3 regions of the Paenibacillus nuruki genome follow, and region 2 is predicted to be linked to each of the others. Evidence: predicted binding sites of a transcription regulator. Region 2 holds the regulator's gene; each other region holds the start of a gene.
The links. Region 2 encodes Rex, which represses fermentation and respiration genes when NADH is low (regulators of the CRP and FNR family bind a similar motif). Its sites were predicted from a motif close to TTGTGAAATATTTCACAA; they were not measured.
Positions count from the first base shown of each region.

Region 1: the regulator Rex is predicted to act here: its motif matches at 1,449-1,466, upstream of nadA (quinolinate synthase NadA).
Region 3: the regulator Rex is predicted to act here: its motif matches at 1,862-1,879, upstream of nirB (nitrite reductase large subunit NirB).

Region 1 covers NZ_OY725677.1:4,189,209-4,192,504, reverse strand. The annotation lists gene ftsH (ATP-dependent zinc metalloprotease FtsH) at 1-1,210, shown strand, start outside; gene nadA (quinolinate synthase NadA) at 1,489-2,433, shown strand; gene nadB (L-aspartate oxidase) at 2,455-3,296, shown strand, end outside.
Region 2 covers NZ_OY725677.1:1,138,688-1,141,983, forward strand. The annotation lists gene dinG (ATP-dependent DNA helicase DinG) at 1-1,130, shown strand, start outside; gene RCP16_RS05120 (redox-sensing transcriptional repressor Rex) at 1,127-1,774, shown strand; gene RCP16_RS05125 (amidohydrolase) at 1,767-3,074, shown strand; gene RCP16_RS05130 (cell wall elongation regulator TseB-like domain-containing protein) at 3,105-3,296, shown strand, end outside.
Region 3 covers NZ_OY725677.1:3,361,146-3,364,441, forward strand. The annotation lists gene nirB (nitrite reductase large subunit NirB) at 1-1,732, opposite strand, end outside; gene RCP16_RS14920 (cupin domain-containing protein) at 2,069-3,103, shown strand.

The DNA.
Region 1 (3,296 bases), 2.0 Mb from region 2:
TCATGATGAGCGCGAACAAACGCTAAATCAACTTCTTGTTGAAATGGATGGATTTGGAGCAAACGAAGGTATTATTATCGTTGCTGCAACTAACCGTCCAGATATCTTGGATCCTGCATTGTTACGTCCAGGTCGTTTTGACCGTCAAATTACGGTGGATCGTCCAGACGTTAAAGGTCGCGAAGCTGTACTGAAAGTTCACTCACGCAACAAACCGCTTACGTCTAACGTAAGATTGGATACAATTGCGAAACGTACAACAGGTTTTACAGGTGCAGATCTGGAGAACTTGATGAACGAAGCAGCATTGCTTGCTGCGCGTCGTAATCGTCGTGATATTTCGATGAATGAGGTTGATGAAGCTATTGACCGTATCATCGTAGGTACAGAAAAACGTAGTCGTGTTATTAGTGATCGTGAAAAACGCATCGTTGCTTATCATGAAGCGGGTCATACGATTGTAGGTTATTTCTTGGAGCATGCGGATATGGTACACAAAGTAACAATCGTACCGCGTGGACGTGCTGGCGGGTATGTTATTATGCTTCCTAAAGAAGACCGTATGCTTGTAACGAAACAGGAATTGTTGGATAAAGTAACTGGTTTGCTAGGTGGACGTGTTGCTGAAGAATTATTTATCGGCGAGATTGGTACTGGAGCATATAGTGACTTCCAACAAGCAACTGGCATCGTACGCAGCATGATCGTTGAATACGGTATGAGTGAGAAGCTTGGACCGATGCAATTCGGTACTGCTCAAGGTCAAGTATTCTTGGGTCGTGATATCGGACACGAGCAAAACTATAGTGATAAAATCGCTTATGAGATCGATCAAGAAATGCACCGTTTTATTACGGAATCTTACGAACGCTGTCGCGAATTATTGCAAAAGCATTCAAGAGAAATGCATTTGATTGCTCAAACATTGCTTGAAGTAGAAACATTGGATCTAGAACAAATCAAAGAATTGATTGAAACTGGATCTTTAAGTGATACTGGCAATAGCGATGGTAATAGCGGTTCAGGCGAAACACCAGAAGGTGGCGAACCAACTGTAGATACAATCGGTGGTTCTTTGAGCTTGGAGAAAGATAACACTCCATCTACACCTGGATTGGGCAAAGACGGAGATATTCCGAATAGCCCTACTAATGGCCCTGGCGAAGATCGTGGACCAAATGGAACAGGTGGAAGTACACCCACTTCGTAATCAATAACAAAAATGCAGTAAATAAAAAGCCTGAAGATCAATAGGATCTTCAGGCTTTTTTTGCGTTTAAAGCATTTGTTCAAATTCATAGATTGACAAGTGAGTATAGCATTGTGTACATTATTGGTTGAACCTGATCACAAATTTGACACAATTTACACGGTAGTACGGGATATTTTTCACAAACTATTCGATCAGAAAGCTATAACTATCTTAGAACATACTTCTCTGCCAAACATTGTGAAATGAATCTCAATCAATTTGAAGGAGTGATTACGATGGAAGCGTTAGCACTGGAAAAGAAAGCAGAACGGGATGCACAGCTCAAGGAACGTCTTTTAGAATTAAAAAAGGAGCGCAATGCTATTATTCTAGCTCATTATTATCAACGGGATGAGATTCAAGAAGTGGCAGATTTCCGTGGCGATTCTTTTTTGTTAGCGCAAAAAGCAGCTCAGACTGAAGCGGATACGATTGTGTTTTGTGGAGTTCACTTTATGGGTGAAAGTGCTAAAATTCTAGCACCTAACAAAACAGTGATTATCCCTGATGAGCGGGCTGGTTGTCCAATGGCAGATATGGTCAATGTAGATGGTCTGCGTCGATTAAAAGAAAAACATCCTAATGCTAAAGTGGTTACTTATATTAATTCATCTGCTGAGATCAAAGCAGAAACAGATATCTGCTGTACTTCGGCAAATGCGGTGAAAGTCATTCAGTCTGTTGATTCCGACGAAATCATTTGGGTTCCTGATAAAAATTTAGGGCATTATGTACAACAGCATACCGATAAAAAGATGATTATCTGGGAAGGATATTGTAATACCCATGATATGTTGACGGTCAAAGACGTAATGGAAATGAAAGCGAAACATCCCCATTCTGAATTTGTTGTCCATCCTGAATGTCGTCCTGATGTTGTTGCTTTAGGTGACTTTGTAGGTAGCACAACAGCGATTATCAAATATTGCAAAGAATCGCCTTGTCAGGAGTTTATCGTAGGGACAGAAGATGGTACAGGTTATCAGCTTCGCAAAGACAGCCCTGATAAAACATTTCGCTTTGCTAGCAAATATTTAGTATGCCCTAATATGAAAGTGAACAATTTAAAAAAATTAGTCAATTGCTTAGAGCAGATGAAACCTCAAATCTATGTACCACCTGCTGTTGCTGATCAAGCTCGTGTTTCTTTGGAACGTATGCTACAAGTATCTTCATCTTGAACGATTGAGAGGGAACAGATTATGATTCCAAATCGCCTGATAGATTATCATCTGAGTGAATATATTCACAAACAAGTCGATGTTATTATTATAGGTTCAGGAATTGCAGGATTGTTTGCTGCTATTTCGGCAAGTGAATATAAGCACGTTCTTATGATCACAAAGAAATCATTATTAGACAGTAATACTCGTTATGCTCAAGGCGGGATTGCAGCTGTGATAGCAGCAGATGATTCTCCTCTTTATCACCGTCAAGATACATTGCTTGCAGGAGCTGGTCTTTGTTCCTCGTCTGCCGTAGATGTGCTTGTGCAAGAAGGCCCAGCAGGTGTACAGGAACTGATTCGTCTAGGCACTTTATTTGATACGATTGATGGACAATTGGAGTTAACACGAGAAGGGGCTCATAGTCATCGCCGTATTTTACATGCAAATGGGGATTCTACAGGATATGAGATTGTTAGAGCATTATCTCAGCATGTGGCTGAACATCCACGTATTGAAGTTTGGGATGAGCATTTGGCAATTGATCTAGTCACGCATCACAATGAATGTACAGGCGTCATCGTAAAGCAACCAGATGATCGTCTCGTCTATGTCCAAGCAGAAGCGACTGTGATCTGTTCAGGAGGTAGTGGACAGCTATATCAATATACGACGAATCCTGATGTGGCTACAGGCGATGGAGTGGCGATGGCTTACCGCGCAGGAGCACAGGTACGAGATATGGAATTTATTCAATTTCATCCGACTGCTTTATGTTATCCAGGTGCACCGCGATTTCTGATCTCAGAAGCGTTACGTGGCGAAGGAGCTATTTTGCGTAATCATACAGGTGAAGCTTTTATGGCAAACTACCATCT
Region 2 (3,296 bases):
ATCAGATCCATATCGGACTGAGTCAATTGATTCGTAAAGGCGAACAAGTAATGAATCAGATCAAAGAAAGCGATGAACAGTTGGGCACAGATAGTCTGGTGACTGATGTATCGGGTCTATTCAAAGATTTGACTGTCGTTCGAGACGATCTACGTCAATTTGTGAAGCTGGAAAGTACAGATACGGTCTACTGGTATGAAGCTAATGGAAATTATCGTAGTAAGTCTTTACAGATGTATGCTGTGCCTGTGGATGTGAGCAAGCAATTGAAAGAGTACTTTTTCGATAAAAAGAAAAGTATTATTCTAACATCTGCAACATTATCAATAGAAAAGAAATTCCAATATATGATTGAACAACTGGGACTTGTCGAAGCGGAAAAAGAAGGCAGATTGATGACTGAACAGTTATCTTCACCTTTTAATTATCGTGAGCAATCGCTATTGTTGATTCCACGTGACTTTCCAAGTGTCAAAGGCAGTGTCGGTGATGCCTTCTTTGTAGATACATTAGCGAACTCGTTAGCAGAGACTGCCAAAGCAACGCAAGGACGAATGATGGTTTTATTTACCTCATATCGAATGCTCAAGCAGGTGTATGAGCCATTAAAAGAGAAGTTATCACATAGTGATATTGCTGTATTTGGTCAAGGCGTTGATGGAGGGAGTCGGACGAAGCTTACTCGTAGATTCCAGGAGCGTTCTGCTTCTGTATTGCTTGGAACAAGTAGCTTCTGGGAAGGTGTCGATATTCCGGGCGAAGCATTAACATGTCTGGCGATTGTACGATTACCTTTTCAACCGCCCAATCATCCATTGCTAGAAGCCAAAAGCGAACGGCTTAAAAAAGAAAAGAAAAATCCATTTATGAAATTATCTGTACCGCAAGCAGTTATCCGTTTCAAACAAGGTTTTGGTAGATTAGTACGGACATCTAGTGATCGGGGAATCGTTATTGTCTATGACACTCGTGTGATCGAGTCCTATTATGGCAAGCATTTTCTATATTCATTACCCGGTCCCAAAATGGAACATATGCCGACAGAGCAGATGGTACCCCGTATTACAGAATGGCTTAGCCAGGCCGAACCTGAAAAGGAAACTGTAAATCAAGAGGGGGAGCAAGCATGAAATCCGACAAAATATCAGAAGCAGTCGTGCGAAGACTACCTGTATACCTTAGATATCTGAACGAACTTCACACCCGTGAAGTTCCCACAGTGTCTTCGCAAGAATTGGGACAAAAATTAGATTTGAATCCAGCACAAATTCGCAAAGACTTAGCTTATTTTGGAGATTTTGGACGTAAAGGAATCGGGTATGATGTATCTTATCTGATTGAGAAAATACGTCATATTTTAAAATTAGATCAACAGATCAATGTCGCACTTGTAGGTGCAGGTAATCTAGGGCATGCCCTTTCGAACTATAATATGTATTTGAAAGAAACGATGAAAATCGTAGCTGTGTTTGATTCTCTTGAACCCAAAGTCGGTTCGATGATCAATACATTAGTTGTACAACCGATCGAAGAACTTGGAGCAACAGTCAAAGCGAAAAGTATTCGTATTGGTATTATTACTGTGCCTAATATTGAAGCACAGCGTGTAGCAGATCAATTGATTGAAGCAGGGATCGAAGCCATTTTGAACTTTGCACCGATTATTTTGAAAGCTCCACCGCATATTCGTGTACACACTGCTGATTTTACAACGGACTTACTAAGCCTTGCCTATTATCTGGAAGATGGAAAGGAACATGAAACTAATGAATAACACCTCGAACAAATGGGTTATCAAAAACGGTATGTTTGCTGTAATGAGTGAAGAAAAATCGATGCTTTTCGGACATATGGTGATTGAAGATGGATGGATCACTTATCTTGGAGAAGAAGAGCCTGTGATTGAAGAAGGAACAACAGTAGTCGATGGTAATCATTTGTTCTTTATCCCGGGTCTAGTGAACAGTCATGGTCATGCGGCAATGTCTTTGCTACGTGGATATGGCGACGACCTTGCACTACAAGTATGGTTACAGGAAAAAATGTGGCCGATGGAAGCGAAGTTTACAAGTGACGATGTATACTGGGGAACATCATTATCTGTACTTGAAATGTTAAAAGGCGGTACTACGACATTCCTGGATATGTATGATCGTTCAGAACGTGTTGCTGAAGTCGTAGAGCAATCAGGAATGCGTGCTGTATTGATGCGTGGTGTTATCGGCTTATGTTCAGAAGAAGAGCAAAAGCAAAAGTTACAACAATCTATCGACTTTGCACGGGATTGGCATGGTCAAGCTGATGGACGTATTACAACGATGATGTCTCCACATGCGCCGTATACATGTCCTCCTGCATACATCGAACAATTTGTACAAGCAGCACATGACTTGGATTTGCCGCTGCATACACATATGTCTGAGACGTTAGCTGAAGTACAATTAAATGTAACTGATTATGGATTACGTCCTGTAGCTCATTTGGAGAAATTAGGATTTTTCACGCGTCCAGCCCTTTTGGCACATGCTGTTCATTTGAATGATGAAGAGATCGAAATGCTGGCGCAACATAAAGTAGCTGTTTCGCATAATCCGGGTAGTAATCTGAAATTAGCAAGTGGTGTTGCTCGTGTTCCTGATTTATTGCGTGCAGGTGTAGTCGTTTCTTTAGGAACAGATGGCCCGGCAAGTAATAACAACTTGGATATGTTTGAAGAGATGCGTTTGGCAGCTCTTATTCATAAAGGAGTATCCGGAGATCCAACAGCGGTACCTGCATTAGAAGCATTGAAAATGGGTACAGAATACGGTGCGAAATCTGTATTTTTGAATGACGTAGGTACATTTGCTGTCGGTATGAAAGCCGATATTACGGCATTAAATGTAGATCAACCGCATTTCTTGCCACGTACTGATTTTATCTCACATACCATTTATTCTGCATCAGCTAAAGATGTATTGCATGTCTGGGTAGATGGTAAGCAATTAATCAAAGATGGTATATCATTAACACTGGATGAAGAAAAAATTCGTCATGAAGCCCAAAGTGCTTTTGAAGGTTTGCTCAAACGCTAACCGGAAGTCGACAGGAAAGGATGGCGTGTTTTGCGAAATTTGGGAAGTGGAAAATGGATCGCAATCATTATTGTAGTAGTAGGATTGCTTGTATTAGGTGTTAATCAATTTTATGTTCATGTTATGGCGCAGCCATGGAGTAAAGAGCAGCTGGCGATCAACAGTGCACAGGAAAAGGCTGATATCGTATCTGTGACACGTACATTTAATTCTGTCTGGACA
Region 3 (3,296 bases), 2.2 Mb from region 2:
CTTCCGGTGTAGTTACCCCACCATACATCCGTGGAACAACAGTATACGTACCGTCTTTTTGAATATTAGCATTCATCCGTTCATTCACAAATCTAGATGATTTCTCATCTTGGTATTGTGCTGGATCAAGCATACCTAGATAATAGTTGATCGCTGGACGGCATTTCGAACAACCTTCAGGTTGCTTCCACTCTAGTACATTCATTACTTCTTTAATGGTTTTAAGTCCTTTTTCTTTGATTCCAGCAACTACTTCATCACGACTAAGTGGTGTACAGCTACACATGCCCTGACTGGCTCCAATCGTGGCTCCGTCACCCAGTACATATTGCAAAATTTGTTCAACAACAGGCTTACATCCACCACATGAACGGCTTGCTCCGGTACATGCTTTGATCTCATCGACTGTTGTTAATCCTTTTTCTTGAATAGCACTGACAATATCAAGCTTGGTGACACCGTTACAACCACACACAATCTCACTATCTGCCATCGTATCGACAGATGATTTCTTTTTGCTATGATCGCATCCGCCTGTACCCATCAATTCGGCATATAATTCATCGGTCATCGGTGCACCATCACGAATCAACTTTTGCAATGGAGCCGCATCCGTAATATCTCCAAAAAGAACAGCACCGACAATCGTTTGATCTTCTAAAATGATTTTTTTATACGTGCGTTTCCAATCATCACGCGCTGTAATCACTGATTGGTGTTCATTTTCAATAAATACGCCTGCTGAAAATACATCTACACCGGAAATTTTGAGTTTGGTTGAGACCACCGAACCTTCATACGGCTGAGTATCAATCCCGCATATATGTTTCGCCAAAATCATTCCTTGTTCAAACAGTGGAGCAACCAATCCATAACAACTTTCTCTATGTTGTACACATTCACCTACAGCGTAGATGTTATCTACAGAAGTCTGCAAATAGTCATTCACAATAATGCCTCGACCGGTCTCGATGTTGCTTTCTTTGGCGACTGCAATATTAGGCTTAATTCCTGCCGCCATAACGACGAATTGAGCAGGCAATGTCGTACCGTCTTTGAATACCAATTGCTCCACTCGTTCTCCACCTAGTAGTTCAACTGTCTGTGCACCCATCAAAAATTTGATACCTTGACGTTCTAATTCTTTACGTAACATCGATGCGGCTACAGAATCCAATTGACGCTCCATCAGATCATCCATTAAGTGGACGACTGTGACATCCATTCCTAGACTCACCAATCCTTTAGCGGCTTCTAGTCCTAACAATCCTCCACCAATAACAGCGGCTTGTGGATAATGGGCAGCAGCATCGATCATTTGATGGCAATCGGCGATATCACGGAAACCAACAACTCCTTGTTTGTCATGACCCGGTATCGGTAAAATAAACGATTGCGATCCTGTGGCGATAATCACTTTGTCGTATGGAACCATCATTCCATTATCCGTATGAATTATTTGTTGCCCGGCATCGATACGTGTCACGGTTGTACCTGTATGCAGTGTGATTTGATTTTGCTCATACCATTCATGACTATTCAAAATAATATCGTCTATCGTCTGTGTACCTTCCAAAACATAAGACAACATAATCCGGTTATAGTTCGGATGTGGCTCACTGCCAAATACCGTAATATCGTATTGTCCACCTAATTTAATAATTTGTTCTAACGTTGCGACCCCCGCCATACCATTACCTATTAGAACCAGTCGTTCTCTTGTTGCTGTCATATCAAAATCCCCCTTTTTTGATGTGAATCTATATGCCATTTGTTCCATGAGTATGTTATATATAAAACAATCTTTAATATCTAAAATTTATTGGTTTATATTCAGTATATCCATCTTACTTTCTATATGTAGTGATCTAAATCACAAGCTTTTCGAAATATAAAGACACAAAATAACCCTTTTTATCAAATTGGTCATTAGAATGTATCCATTTTGCAAGGGAAACCGTCTATTCGACACGATAGATGGGCTTATAGTGCCATGTGCAAAAAAAGAAGCTATGACAAAATACAAATTAGCTTAGAAGATTAATCATAAAAGCAATGGAGGGTTATAATGACCAAAACATTTAAATACAGGCTTGAACAACAAACAGCCTATGAACATAGTGGTGGCCAAATGCGTGAGGTGTCTGTCGCAGACTTTCCTGTATCCACAGCGATGAGCGGTGTATCGTTACGACTGGCTCCGGGAACATTAAGAGAACTACACTGGCATACCAATGCTTCTGAATGGGGTTATGTCGTTAGCGGAAGTTGTCGCACAACGATTCTACATCCTGATGGAACAACGTACATAGATAACTTTAATAGTGGAGATGTATGGTATTTTCCCAAAGGCTACGGTCATTCGATTCAAGGCATGGGACCAGATGAATGCCATATTATTCAGATTATGAATAACGGTTCGTTTACCGAAAAACATACCTTTAGTATTACCGACTTTATCGCCCAGACTCCGATCGAATTAGTCGCTCAGAATCTAGGTATTTCGATTGAAGATGCACAACGTTTGCCGAAAAAAGAATCTTATTTTGCTTACAGGCAGGTACCGGATGATTCTACTTTGGATGCTACAACACGTAGCGCTACAGGGCTTACCAGTATGCATCGCTATCCACTAATGGCTCAAGATCCCAAGCGTGTTCCCGGCGGAGGCACAGAACGGGTTGCTTCTGCGCGCCTATTCCCGATTTCTACCAATATGACAGGAGCGATTATTGAGATTCAGCCGGGCGCACTACGAGAAATGCACTGGCATCCAAATACAGACGAATGGCAATATTATATAAGTGGTACAGCACGTATGGCTGTTTTTTTGGGTCAAGGAGAATTGATTGAAGATCAGTTTGAAGCTGGAGACGTGGGTTATGTTCCAGAAGGAGCAGGGCATTACATTTATAACAATGGAACTGAAGTGTGTCGTATCTTAGTAGGCTTTAACCACGGGCAACATGAGACGATTGATCTGACCAAATGGATCTCCAGTACACCAAACGATGTTCTAGCGACTAATCTAGAAATCAACCGTGAACAAGTGAGTCAATTGCCTCAACGTCACTGGTTTATCGCTCCTGCTGCTTTGCAGTAAACCGTTTAATATCGCATTTTATACCTACATCTACATCTACATCTACATCTACATCTACATCTACATCTACATCTACATCTACATCTACATCTACATCTACATCTACATCTACATCTACATCTACATCTACACATGATGCTATTTGAGAATGTGGATACTTATACAGTTTGTAGAAATAAGATTATTGATACTA